3 regions of the Formosa agariphila KMM 3901 genome follow, and region 1 is predicted to be linked to each of the others. Evidence: riboswitches for the same ligand, from Rfam matches in the RefSeq annotation. Region 1 holds a riboswitch; each other region holds the start of a gene.

Region 1 (4,267 bases):
GAAACTTCTAAATATTCTCCAGATAATCTAAGTCTAGATTGTCCTTCAATAAATACTTTACCTGGTGTTTCGGCTTCCAAAACAATAGGCTGGGCTTCTGTACCTACTCCTTTAAATTTAATAATAATGTCTGTCCATACACCGTTAGCCATTACTAAATGGTCTCCTGGTTTTGCAGCTTTAATGGCTTGGTCTAATTCTTTCGCATTGTTTACAATTGTCTTTCCTGCTTGTGCGTTAGCATGAACTGTAAATAAAACTGAAAGAATTAAAATTGAAATCGTACTTTTAATTTTGTTCATTTGTTTTTAGATTAAATTGGTTAACCAATTTGGTGAACCAAAAGTACGAATTTAAACACTCCTATTCAAAAGGAAACTATGAAAATTATCTTAATAATGACTGTTTAAGCTTAAAAACAAATAAAATTACAGACGAATTGCGTATTAGATCTTAAATTAAATATATAGACTGGAGAACTTACGTAATGTAGACGTGTAAATTAAAATATAGATTGTTTAGATTCTGTAGTAAAAGCTTCTAGAAATTTCATGCCTTTATAAGAATTCCCTTTTTTATTCAGTTTAGGACTCCACACAGCAATAGCGTAACGATCGGGATGTACCGCAACGATACCGCCACCAACTCCACTTTTTCCTGGCAAACCCACTCTAAAAGCAAATTCTCCAGATTCGTCGTAAAATCCACAGGTTTGCATGAGTGCATTTATACGTTTAGATTGCTGTTCTGTTAATATAGGATGTTGGTCAGAAATTCTGCAACCGTTGTTGGCTAGAAATAAAAATAATTGAGACAGTTCCATACAGTTCATTTCTAAAGAACATAGATTAAAATAAAAATCTAACACATCTTCAGGTTCATTTTTAATATTTCCTAAAGATTTAATATAGTTACATAACGCGATATTTCTATACCCAACTTTCTTTTCTGAGGCAGCAATCTTACTTGAATAGTCTATTTCTGGCTGATTGGCAATATCTCTTACAAATGCTAAAAATTCTTCTTTAGGATGTTCCAGTTCACTCAATAAGATATCAGATATAACTAATGCTCCAGCATTAATAAACGGATTTCTAGGGATACCATTTTCAGCTTCCAACTGCACAAGTGAATTAAACGCATTTCCTGAAGGCTCTACATCGACACGTTCCCATATTTTTTTACCTAAAATTTTATAAGCCATAATTAAAGACAATACTTTGGCAATACTTTGAATTGAGAATTTATCGTAACAGTTACCCACTCCAAAATTAGAATGATCCATAGTAGAAATGTGCACACCAAAATTTTTAGAGTCAATCCGCGCTAATTCTGGAATATAGGAAGCGAGTTCTCCTTTATCTTCTATATCCTTAACGTCTTTATAAATATTCTGAACTACCGCTTTAAAATTCACCTCTTCTTGTATTAAATGCATACCGCTTATTATGATCCATAATCTTTTGCTAATGTAAGAAATAGAATCGGGAAAGGGAATCTGCTATCTTTTTACTTTTTGTTCACATTACAAAAGGCCCTTCGTTAAAAATTTAAAATATGATATTCAATCTTACTGCTAGTTTTTTAAAAAACGCTGTATACTCATTCTACCAATTACAATCTAATTACTCCCATCGGCACTAAGATTTACACAACATATAAAAAGACAAACTGGAACTTATTAATTATACATTACTTTTATTCAAAATTGTCCACACTACCATGATTAATGCAATTCTTATTGATTATGAATTTAATGCTCTTACAAACCTAAAATGGGAAATTGAACTTTTTTGTCCCGAGGTTAACATCTGTGACATGTTCTCTAATCCTTTAGAATCAATTTCTGCCATAAACAAATTAAAGCCAGACTGTGTCTTTTTAGATATAGAAACGCCTAAAGAAGAATTACTTCCTTTTTTAAACCAACTTAATTTTAAAGGTTTCGATTTAGTTATTACCACGACTTATACGCATTACGCGTCTAATATTTTTAATAAAAACTCGTTAGAACATATATTAAAACCAATAGATAGTGATGAGTTTATAAAAGTAATTGGTAAAATAAAAAAGCATAAAAACGATAAAAATTTAGGTCACACATTACAACAAACCATCATACACTTGTTACAACAAAAGTAAAGGTAACTCAGTCTTTACATACTCTTTGTAATCTACTAATTGAATAAACTAAAACGGTTATCACACTATTTTTTAAAATTGTCAATAAGTTATGATAAGTTAATTATTAAAACTTGTTTATAGTAGATAAATTTGCATCCAATTATTAATGGTTATTAAGTTTAACAACTTGATATTAAAAGGGAATTCGGTGAAAATCCGGAACTGTCCCGCAGCTGTATGCTCAACAAACGAAACCCAATAATGGTCACTGTTTAATAGAATGGGAAGGCCGGGTTAACAGAGTAAGTCAGAAGACCTGCCATTTAACATTAATTCAATGTGCTTTCGGGGATTGAAGCAAGAATTAGAAGATTACTATGGTCATTTATGTCTAGTTATCATATCTACTTCTATCTTCTTTTCCAAAATTATTACAGCACCGAATAAATTTAGGATTAACAACTCATGGTTTAAAATCTGAAGAATAAGTTTCATGCCTGTATCTAAAGCTATTTTAGAGTTCAAGACATTGGTTATTTAAGATTATTAAATCTACTTAATATGGTAAACATGGAAATAATTCAAATTATTAAAAGAAATTTTAAGTCAAAACCTTTTGACCTTCAGAAAATTACAGCTGCCGTTACAAAAGCAATGCAAGCCGTTAACCATGGTACAAGTGATGATGCCGAATTAATAGCAAAAAATGTATATGCCGAGCTTTTAGAGCGTCGCGATCAAGACAAAGATTACGTACCTACTGTAGAAGAAGTACAAGATATTGTCGAGAAAAAACTAATGCATAGTGAGTTTGTAGATGTTGCCAAAGCGTATATCATTTATAGAAACAACCAAACGCAAAGTAGAAAAAGTAATATTTTCGAAAAACGTATCAATTTAAAACCTTACGAGTACCCTCAACTATACGAATATGTACCAGCTATTCGTCATTCCTACTGGATTCATACCGAATTTAATTTCACAAGTGACATCCAAGATTTTAAATCGGCTTTAACACCTGTAGAACAAAGTGCTATTAAAAACACCATGCTTGCTATATCTCAAATAGAAGTGGCTGTTAAAACGTTTTGGGGTGATATTTATCACCGTATGCCTAAGCCAGAAATAGGATCTGTAGGTGCTACATTTGCAGAAAGTGAAGTAAGACATCACGATGCCTATTCTCACTTATTAGAAATTTTAGGATTAAATAGTGAGTTCGAAAAATTAAAGAAGAAGCCTGCAATAATGAAGCGTGTCCAGTATTTAGAGACGGCTTTAAAAAATGCAAAAAGCGAAAATAACGAAGAGTATGCAGAATCTGTATTATTATTCTCTTTGTTTATAGAACATGTGTCTTTATTCTCTCAGTTCCTTATCATAATGGCTTTTAACAAGCATAAAAACATGCTTAAAGGAATTTCGAATGTTGTAGAAGCAACCTCTAAAGAAGAACAAATTCATGGCGATTTTGGTATCGACCTTATCAATATCATTAAAGACGAACACCCAGAATGGTTTAACGATACGTATAAGATTATGATTCAGCAACTATGTGAAGAAGCGTATAGTTCTGAAAGTAAAATTATAGATTGGATTTTCGAAAAAGGTGAATTAGATTTTATTCCGAAAGCGGTAATAAACGAATTCATTAAAAATCGATTTAATAACTCTTTAGAGAGTATTGGAATTAATAAAATATTTGAAATTGATCAGAAATTATTAGCTCAAACGGAATGGTTTGATGACGAAATAATTGGAACAAAACATGGAGACTTCTTTGTTAAACGTTCAATAAATTACAGTAAAAGAGCCCAAAGTATAACTAGCGACGACTTATTTTAAAAAATGGAAAACAACACTTACAATCAAGACCCTGTTACAACAACATCAGAAAAAAATAATGCTCAAAATTTAGTCGATGCTAGGCACGCGGCATTACACACTAAAAACGGTACCATAGAAAATGATTCCTTTGGGTGGTTAAACGAAAATAGCCGTAAATTTTTAGAATCGGGATACCTTACAGAAGGTGTAAATCCAGAAGAGCGTATTAGAGAAATTGCAGATTGCGCGCAAGACATTTTAAAAATGCCTGGCTTTAGCGATAAATTTTACAACTATATGTCTCAAGGTTTTTATT
Region 2 (4,267 bases), 590 kb from region 1:
TAAAGATGCCAAGTGTAATGTTTTTCCACCTGCACCAGCACAAGTGTCTATAACACGCATTCCAGGTTCAACCTCTAAATATTTAGCAACCAATTGAGACGATGCATCTTGCACTTCAAAATGACCGTTTTTAAAAGATTCTGTTGTAAAAACATTGGCACGCTCTTTTAATTTAAGCGCATCAGGATAGCCTTTAATAAATTCCGTTTCGATGTCGACATCAAAAAGGTCGGCTTGTAACTTGTCTTTAGTTATTTTTAAGGTGTTTGTTCTAAGCACAACATCGGCTTGTTGGTTTAAAGCAGCAATCTCTTTAGTCCAAAGTTCCTCACCTAATTCTTTAGCACCAATTTCGTCCATCCAATCGGGAATCGATTCTTTGAATTTTCTAATTTTAGACAATTCATCAAAACGTCCTTTAATTTTACGTGTCGGTGTTTTTTCAAAATAAGACCAGTCTGGTAACTTAATACCTTTCAGTGTTGCCCATACGGCAAATATTCTCCAAATATTATCTCTATCGTAAGGCTCTTTTACTTCTGCTATTTCAGCATATAGGCGTTTCCAGCGAACAATCTCGTAAGTTGTTTCGGCTACAAAGCCACGGTCACGACTTCCCCAGCGTTTGTCGCGTTTTAATAATTGTTGAACAACTTTGTCGGCATAAACTCCTTCATTAAAAATGAGCATTAATCCGTCTACTACCGCAAAGCATAAATTTCTATGTAATCGCATTTTGTGTATTTAAGGCCACAAAGGTAAGTTTAATTAATTATTTTTAGCCAAAATTTTAATAAATGCGACTAATAGCGAGCCTTTTACTTTTTGTTTTAATCAGTTCTTGTAAACAAGATGTTCAAAAACCTTCAAAAATTTACAAATCTGTTGAAATTCAGGATGTTTATAATGACTCTTTAAGCATACGTGCCATTGAACTTATGGGCGATGGCACCCTAGCTTTTGCTGCAGATAAAGGAACTTACGGATTATATTTTCCAAAAAAGGAGCAAGTGGCAACATCAAAGCAACTTCACGATTCTGTGCCGTTACATTTTAGAGCCGTTGCACATACATCTACCGATTTTTTTATGTTGAGTATTGAAAGTCCTGCATTATTATATAAAACAGGAGACGATGGAAGCATGAAACGCGTTTATAAAGAAGAAGGCGAAGAGGTGTTTTACGACGCTATGACGTTTTGGAACGATAAAGAAGGTATTGCGGTAGGCGATAGTGTTAATGGTTGTTTGTCTATAATTATTACTCGAGACGGCGGCGAAACCTGGGCGAAGTTACCTTGCGAGAACTTACCTAAAGCCATCGAAGGTGAAGGCGCGTTTGCTGCGAGTAACACCAATATTAAAGTGTTAGAAGATAAAGCATGGATTGCAACTACTAGCGGAACTATTTATTATTCTGAAAATAAAGGTGAAACTTGGATTACAATTGAAACGCCAATGCAGAACACAGAAGCAACTCAAGGTGTTTATTCTATCGATTTTTACGATGAATTAAATGGCTTTGCTATTGGTGGAGATTACACCAAACCCGATGTAAATACCAACAATAAAATGAAAACTGTCGATGGTGGAAAAACATGGCTGCTGGTTGCAGACGGTGAAGAGCCAGGTTACAAGAGTTGCGTGCAATATATGCCGAATCGTAATGCTGAAAGTTTAGTTGCAGTTGGTTTTAATGGTATTTCAATGTCGAATGACCATGGAGAATCTTGGAAACAAATTAGTGAGGAATCTTTCTACACTATTCGTTTTTTAAATGATTCTATTGCCTATGCTGCAGGAAAAGGGCGAATTTCGAAGCTCGTTTTTACAGAATAATTCAAACTTTTAATTAGTGTTTTCTGCGCTACAAATTTATATACTACTTATACAAATAGAAACATAATATACACCTGTTATTATAAATACAACTCCTGCAATGGTATGCATACCAGATTCAATCTTCGTAATTTTAGTGTAAAACATATCCACTTTTCCATCTGTAAAGGCTAATAAATAGGTGAAAAGAATTTAAGATAGGTTTTTATAATGAGATATGATTTTAGTCATCTTTTATTATATGGATTCAACTTAATTTTGCTCTGCTTTTAAAGGAAATCTTTCATTAAAAAATAAATGATAGAAAGTTAGTTTAGGAATAATTTTAATAATATGAAGCACAAATATAGATGCGTTAAGTTTTAATTATTTAACTAAATTTGCGCTTTTAAAAGTATAAAGGGAAATGGTTGTTGTGTTTTTTTAACACTAACATTAAAAGAGAATTCGGTGTGAATCCGAAACTGTCCCGCAGCTGTAAGCTCATAACGGAAACCTAATTTATGGTCACTTTTCAATAGAAGGGGAAGGCCAGGTGAAAGGAGTAAGTCAGAAGACCTGCCATTTTTTATTAATTCAAATAGCTTTCGGGGATAAAAGCTGGGATTAGAATCTTATCATTCTTCTCTTTAGGAGTAGCCATGTTTTAATGTGGTTAGTCTACCCTCGACTGCAATAAATTAATTGAGGTGAGGTTTTCAAAATCGTTATATAATTTTATTTTAATTACGTGTATCACGTGTTTAAGTTCGGTATCTGTTTTTGCACAAGAACAAGATAGTGTTGCTGCAACTTCGCTGAAAGAAGTTGTGTTAAAATATAATATTACACAGCATAAAAAACATGAATCTCCTGCACCAGTACAAACTTTAGATGGAGAAACTTTAACCCGATTAAACAGCTTAAATGTTGCCGATGCCATTCGGTTTTTTAGTGGTGTACAACTTAAAGATTATGGCGGTGTTGGTGGTATTAAAACCGTAAATATTCGTAGTATGGGATCGCAACATACTGGCGTGTTTTACGACGGCGTCCGTCTTGGAAATGCTCAAAATGGTCAAGTCGATTTGGGTAAATATTCTTTAAGCAACATGGAACAAGTAAGCTTGTACCAAGGGCAACGTACAGATTTAGACCAATCGGCAAATGCTTATGCGTCTGCAAATAGTATTTATTTAAAATCTAAAACTCCAGATTTTAGTCCTGAAAAAAAGTACGAAGCAGATGTGACGTTCAAAACAGGTTCTTTCGGATTGGTTAATCCTTCGTTTGCTTTCGATTATAAATTATCCGATAAAATTGCTGCTCGAGTAAGTGCCGAAATGGTGTCTGCAGATGGCGAATATAAATTTAGATACAGTAATGGGAGTTACGATACGACAGCGGTTAGACAAAATGCAGATATAACTTCGTATCGTGTAGAAACGACGCTATATGGAAATCCGTCTGATAAAACGAGTTGGCATGTAAAATACTATCATTTCGATTCTGAACGTGGCTTGCCAGGTGCCATTGTAGCCAATCGATTCAATAGGTCGCAGCGTTTGTGGGATCAAAGTAATTTTATTCAAGGCGAGTTTAAACATCAGGTTAACGATTCTTACTTCTTTGTTGTTAGAGGTAAATATGCAGATGATCACACACGTTATGTCAATCCCGAAATTGTATCTCTAGAAGGTGTATTAGACAACAGGTATCATCAGAAAAAATATTATACTTCTATTATAAATACGGTTAAACTGAAGCCGTTTTGGGAAGTGTCGCTCGCATCAGATTTTGAAGAAAGCACCCTCGATGCAAACCTCTATCGTTTTGCATATCCTAAACGGTTTTCTATGTTAAATGCACTAGCTAGTAACTTTCATTTTAAACGTTTCAATGTTCAGCTAAGTGTATTAAGCACAACTGTAAATGAAACCGTTGAAGCTTACGATTCGGCCGATGATCTTCAAAAATTCACACCTTCAGTGCTTGTTAATGTGCAACCTTTTCAGAATTCAGAATTCAGATTACGTGCATTTTATAAAAATATTTTCAGGATGCCAACCTTTAATGATTTGTATTACACATTTGTAGGGAACACGTTTTTAAGTCCAGAATATTCCGAGCAAATCGATTTCGGCTTATCGTATCAACATACAAAACAAAATTCGTTTTTTGAAGTCCAAGCCGATGTCTATAAGGTTTGGGTAACCGATAAAATTGTAGCTGTTCCAGGAGCTAATTTATTTCGATGGACTATGCTAAACCTCGGTCGAGTGGAAACAACAGGTGTGGAAGTTGGATTAAAATCGACAGTAAAATTCTATCAGGATGTAGATGTTACGGGTATGGTAAATTATGCGTATCAAGAAGCGGTAGATGCTACTCCGGGAAGCAACACCTACGGCGATCAGATTCCGTATTTGCCGTTACATAGTGGTAGTGCA
Region 3 (4,267 bases), 860 kb from region 1:
CTAGACTTTTCGCATAATTATCGCCTAATAATAACGTGTTTAATGCTTTTATAGATCCCAAACTCAATAATAATCCTACGCTATAAATTGCTCCAAAAACAGTTAATTCTTGCCATGATAAATTCCCTAAACTACCAAAGCCCCAGAAGACATAACGTTGTAATTGTTCTGCAGAACTGAAATAAGATAAGACGCCCACTATGGCACCTGTTATACTTGCAAACATAAGTCCGATGATTAAAATCGACATGGTATCTCGTACCCGTGACGATACAATTAACACCGCCAATAACACCATAAAACTCCCTAAACTTGCGGCAATAACCACACTCCATTTAGACGTTAATAAAGCAGCACATGTTCCACCAAAAAGCCCAGAACCTAAAATCACTAAAGCCACTCCTAAACTCGCCCCTGAACTAATACCAAGAACAAATGGTCCTGCCAACGGATTACGAAATAACGTTTGCATTAAAAGTCCAGATATTCCTAAACCCGAACCAACTAATATGGCTGAAATGGCTTTTGGTAATCTATAATTTAGAATGATGTAACGCCAAGATTCGTTACTTGACGTACCAAAAATACTATGAAAAACATCTCGTAACGGAATAGACACAGATCCCAAACTGATATTAATAAAAAAACTACAAAACAGTAGAAGAATTAAGACTATAAACGCGTTTCTATATGTCTGTGAATTTGGCAATTAATTTAGCTTTTTAAAGAAGAACAATTCATGATCTTGAAGCAGTTCTGGATGACAAATTTTAATTAAATCTTTTAAAACCAAATCTGGTCTAGACTGTCCCAACTCATAATACAACACCCCGCCTGTGGCGCCTTTTGTATTAGACATGGTATAGATGTTTTGCTGCTTAAACGCATCAAATTTGGTGTAGTGTACATTGGCGTCTACCAAATCGTTTAAACTTGAATATATAGAAGGATTAATCCAAATATCAGCCATTTTAGCCTTGTTAAATACGGTTTCAAAATTTAAAGCTAAACTTCCTGAGCCTTGTGTGTTTTTCCAAAGAAAATTAGCATTTGCATCTTTTAAAAGTTGTGCTTCAGGACTCGTTCCATTTGGCATATACCAAACATCTTTATACATAGCTCCGCTAAAAACACTTGGTTTTTCTGTTACATTTTCGGCTAAGGTTTTGGCTTTTAAATATTCAGATTCAATATCGTTATAAACCTTATAGGCTTTAGCTTCTTTATTAAATAGTACACCAAATAATTTTATCCATTCTGCTTTGGCTAAAGGCGAAGCTTCTACCCAATCTCCATTAAAAATCACAGGTATATTGGCATTCTTAATCATCTCTAAAGACCGGTTACTACCATCTACACCAAATGCAATTACAGCATCGGGATGTAATTCTAAAAGTACTTCTGTATTTATCCCTTCGTTTTTACCCAGTTCACGAATATCTTTGCTTTCAATTCTTTTTCTTATGTTTTCTGAAGACACATATTGTGTACCCGGAAACCCTATTAAGGTACATGCCACATCTAACAATTCTAAACTTGGTAAATGGGTTGTAGATGTCACCACAACACGCTCTAATGGCACAGAAATTACAGCATCAAAATCATCAGAGTTTAAAGACGCTTTATTAGGGTTTGTCTTATCGACTAATGCATATTTAAATGTTTTTTCTGCTTTGGGCCACGGACTATAAATTTCAAGAATTTTATAATTTTCGAACGTTTTCACAGAAAACCCTTTTGCATGTTTTAATACCAGTTCTATACTATGTTCTTCAGGTATTTCCACCGATTTAGTGTCGTTTTTACAACTAAAAGCGAGCACAAAAAAGACGATAATAAAATATTTTAACTGAAAAGAATTCATTTAATTAATCTTTAAAATGAGCGATTTATAACTGATAAAAATAATAATTACTAATTTATTTAACAGTAAAAACACTTCAAATGTAAGCATATAAAATCTAGACAAATTAAAATAAATGATTTTTTAATTAAATTAATTTGGCTTAACCACTCGTATACTTCACATAGCTCTACCTCTTATTTTTGAATAATTAAAACTTACTTCACTCAAAATAACATTCAAAAGTTCATATCAATAAGGTCTTTAAATTTTTGAAAAAAACTACCCTACAAATAAACTAGGTTTAGCATACTGAATATTAATAAATGTCTTATTTTTGAATCGAATTTTGGTTCATATCATGTAACGTGATGGATTAAATGGGAATTGAGTGTAAATCTCAAACTGTTCCCGCAACTGTAATCTTAGTTTTGCTTTGCAAAATGCTTGTTATTAAAACTTCAATACACCACTGGTTTCAATTAAAACTGGGAAGGTAAATAACAAGACGAAAGTCAGGAGACCTGCCAAATTCAGCATAAATAACTGACTTTCGGGCAAAAGGTCTTAAGATATATGAAACAAAAACTAATCCTATTTTTTTTATTTTTCGTGTGTGTTCCTACGGTACTCCTTGCACAAAACGATTCTATCCAGAAATTAGATGAAGTTTTAATTACCACCGATAGCCAACTAAAACTGTTTAGTGACACCCAATCTGTGTTACAGCTAAATGATAGCGTGTTACGCGTCAATCAGCCACTACTAACGTCCTTGTTAAACTACAACACTCCAATTTATTTTAAGGAAAACGGATTAGGTATGGTCTCCTCACCTGCTTTTCGGGGTACGACTGCTCAACAAACCGCTGTAGTTTGGAATGGCATTAATATCAATTCGCAGCTGAATGGACAAACCGATTTTAATACCATAAACACCTCTAGTTTTAATAATGTTAGTGTGCGTAGTGGCGGTGGCAGTGTCATTTACGGCAGCGGTGCTATAGGTGGCAGTATTCATTTAAATAATAGGTTCAATTATTCTGAAGGTTTTCAAAACAGCTTACTGACTAACTACGGAAGTTTTAATACGTTTCTGCTAGATTATAAAGCCAATGTTACAGTAAACCGATTGAGCGCTAATATTGGAATCAGTAGAAATAGCTCTGATAATGATTACGATTTTGTGAATTCTGATGATTACAACCATAACGGAAATTATTACAACACGAGTCTCACCGCTAATCTGAGTTACCGACTTAACCCAAAACATCTACTAAATTTTTACAGTTATGTGTTTGATGGCGAACGGCATTTGTCCTTAATTCTGCCTACAGAAACGCCCACTAAATATAAAGACTTTAACACACGACAATTAATCGAATGGCAGAGCTTTTACAATACAATTACCACCAAATTAAAACTCGCCTATTTAAGTGAAAACTATAAATACTTCGGAAATATAAACACCGATACTTATACATTTGGATCTGCTGAAACGGTTATCGCAAAATACGATGTGACCTACGTCCCTACAGATAATGTTACTGTAAACGGAATTATAGACTATACCCAAAATAATGCTGAAGGGTCTAGTATAGCAAACGAAAAGCGACATATTGGTAGCTCGAACCTGCTTTTTAAACATCAATTAAATTCGTGGTTTTTATATGAAATGGGAATCAGACAAGAGGTGACTAATACCTATAACAGTCCGTTTCTATATAATGTAGGCTTACAATTTCAAGTTGCCAAGCCGTACACCATTACAGTTAACGGTTCTAAAAACTTCAGAATTCCTACGTTTAATGATTTGTATTGGGAAGGTAGCGGAAATCCTGATTTAGCTCCAGAAACGGCCTATCAAGCAGAAATCGGGAATCATTTACAGTTTAAAAACGCTAATATATCTCTAACAGCTTATTATAATGACATTAGTGATATGATTCGTTGGGTACCAAATGGCAGTTTATGGCGACCTATTAATACAGACCATGTTATGACTTATGGCCTAGAAGCCTTGGCAGGTTATAAACATGATTTTGGAGAACATCACATCTCCGTTAACGGAACCTATGCGTATACCGTTTCTGAAAATAAGGACACCAAAAAGCAACTTATTTATGTGCCTTACCACAAAGCAACAGCTAGTTTAGGATACAACTATAAAAAGATTTCCGCCGTATACCAATGGTTAGCCGTAGGCAGTGTTTTTACCACAACCGATAATTTGTCTAGATATGAATTAGATGCCTATCAGGTTTCAAATATAGGGATAGATTATGCTATTTGTAACACACTAACGCTTGGCGGAAAAGTAAACAACCTTTGGAATGTTAATTACCAAAGTGTAGAAAACAGGTTTATGCCCGGACGACATTATTCAATTTATTTAAACTTTAATATATAATTATTTAACTATGAA

Evidence for each region. A riboswitch is a leader RNA that binds a small molecule or an ion and turns the genes downstream of it on or off. The one in region 1 is predicted to bind cobalamin.
Region 2: another riboswitch for cobalamin. It lies ahead of BN863_RS03980 (TonB-dependent receptor plug domain-containing protein); the one in region 1 lies ahead of BN863_RS06415 (ribonucleotide-diphosphate reductase subunit beta).
Region 3: another riboswitch for cobalamin. It lies ahead of BN863_RS10240 (TonB-dependent receptor plug domain-containing protein); the one in region 1 lies ahead of BN863_RS06415 (ribonucleotide-diphosphate reductase subunit beta).

Annotation. Positions count from the first base shown of each region.
Region 1 is NZ_HG315671.1:1,512,785-1,517,051, reverse strand. It holds gene BN863_RS06430 (chondroitinase-B domain-containing protein) at 1-302, opposite strand, end outside; gene BN863_RS06425 (glutaminase) at 503-1,438, opposite strand; gene BN863_RS06420 (LytR/AlgR family response regulator transcription factor) at 1,723-2,142, shown strand; cobalamin riboswitch at 2,275-2,462, shown strand; gene BN863_RS06415 (ribonucleotide-diphosphate reductase subunit beta) at 2,695-3,969, shown strand; gene BN863_RS06410 (ribonucleoside-diphosphate reductase subunit alpha) at 3,973-4,267, shown strand, end outside.
Region 2 is NZ_HG315671.1:918,024-922,290, forward strand. It holds gene BN863_RS03970 (RsmB/NOP family class I SAM-dependent RNA methyltransferase) at 1-735, opposite strand, end outside; gene BN863_RS03975 (WD40/YVTN/BNR-like repeat-containing protein) at 798-1,838, shown strand; cobalamin riboswitch at 2,229-2,418, shown strand; gene BN863_RS03980 (TonB-dependent receptor plug domain-containing protein) at 2,528-4,267, shown strand, end outside.
Region 3 is NZ_HG315671.1:2,375,166-2,379,432, forward strand. It holds gene BN863_RS10230 (FecCD family ABC transporter permease) at 1-709, opposite strand, end outside; gene BN863_RS10235 (ABC transporter substrate-binding protein) at 710-1,864, opposite strand; cobalamin riboswitch at 2,177-2,389, shown strand; gene BN863_RS10240 (TonB-dependent receptor plug domain-containing protein) at 2,420-4,252, shown strand; gene BN863_RS10245 (YncE family protein) at 4,263-4,267, shown strand, end outside.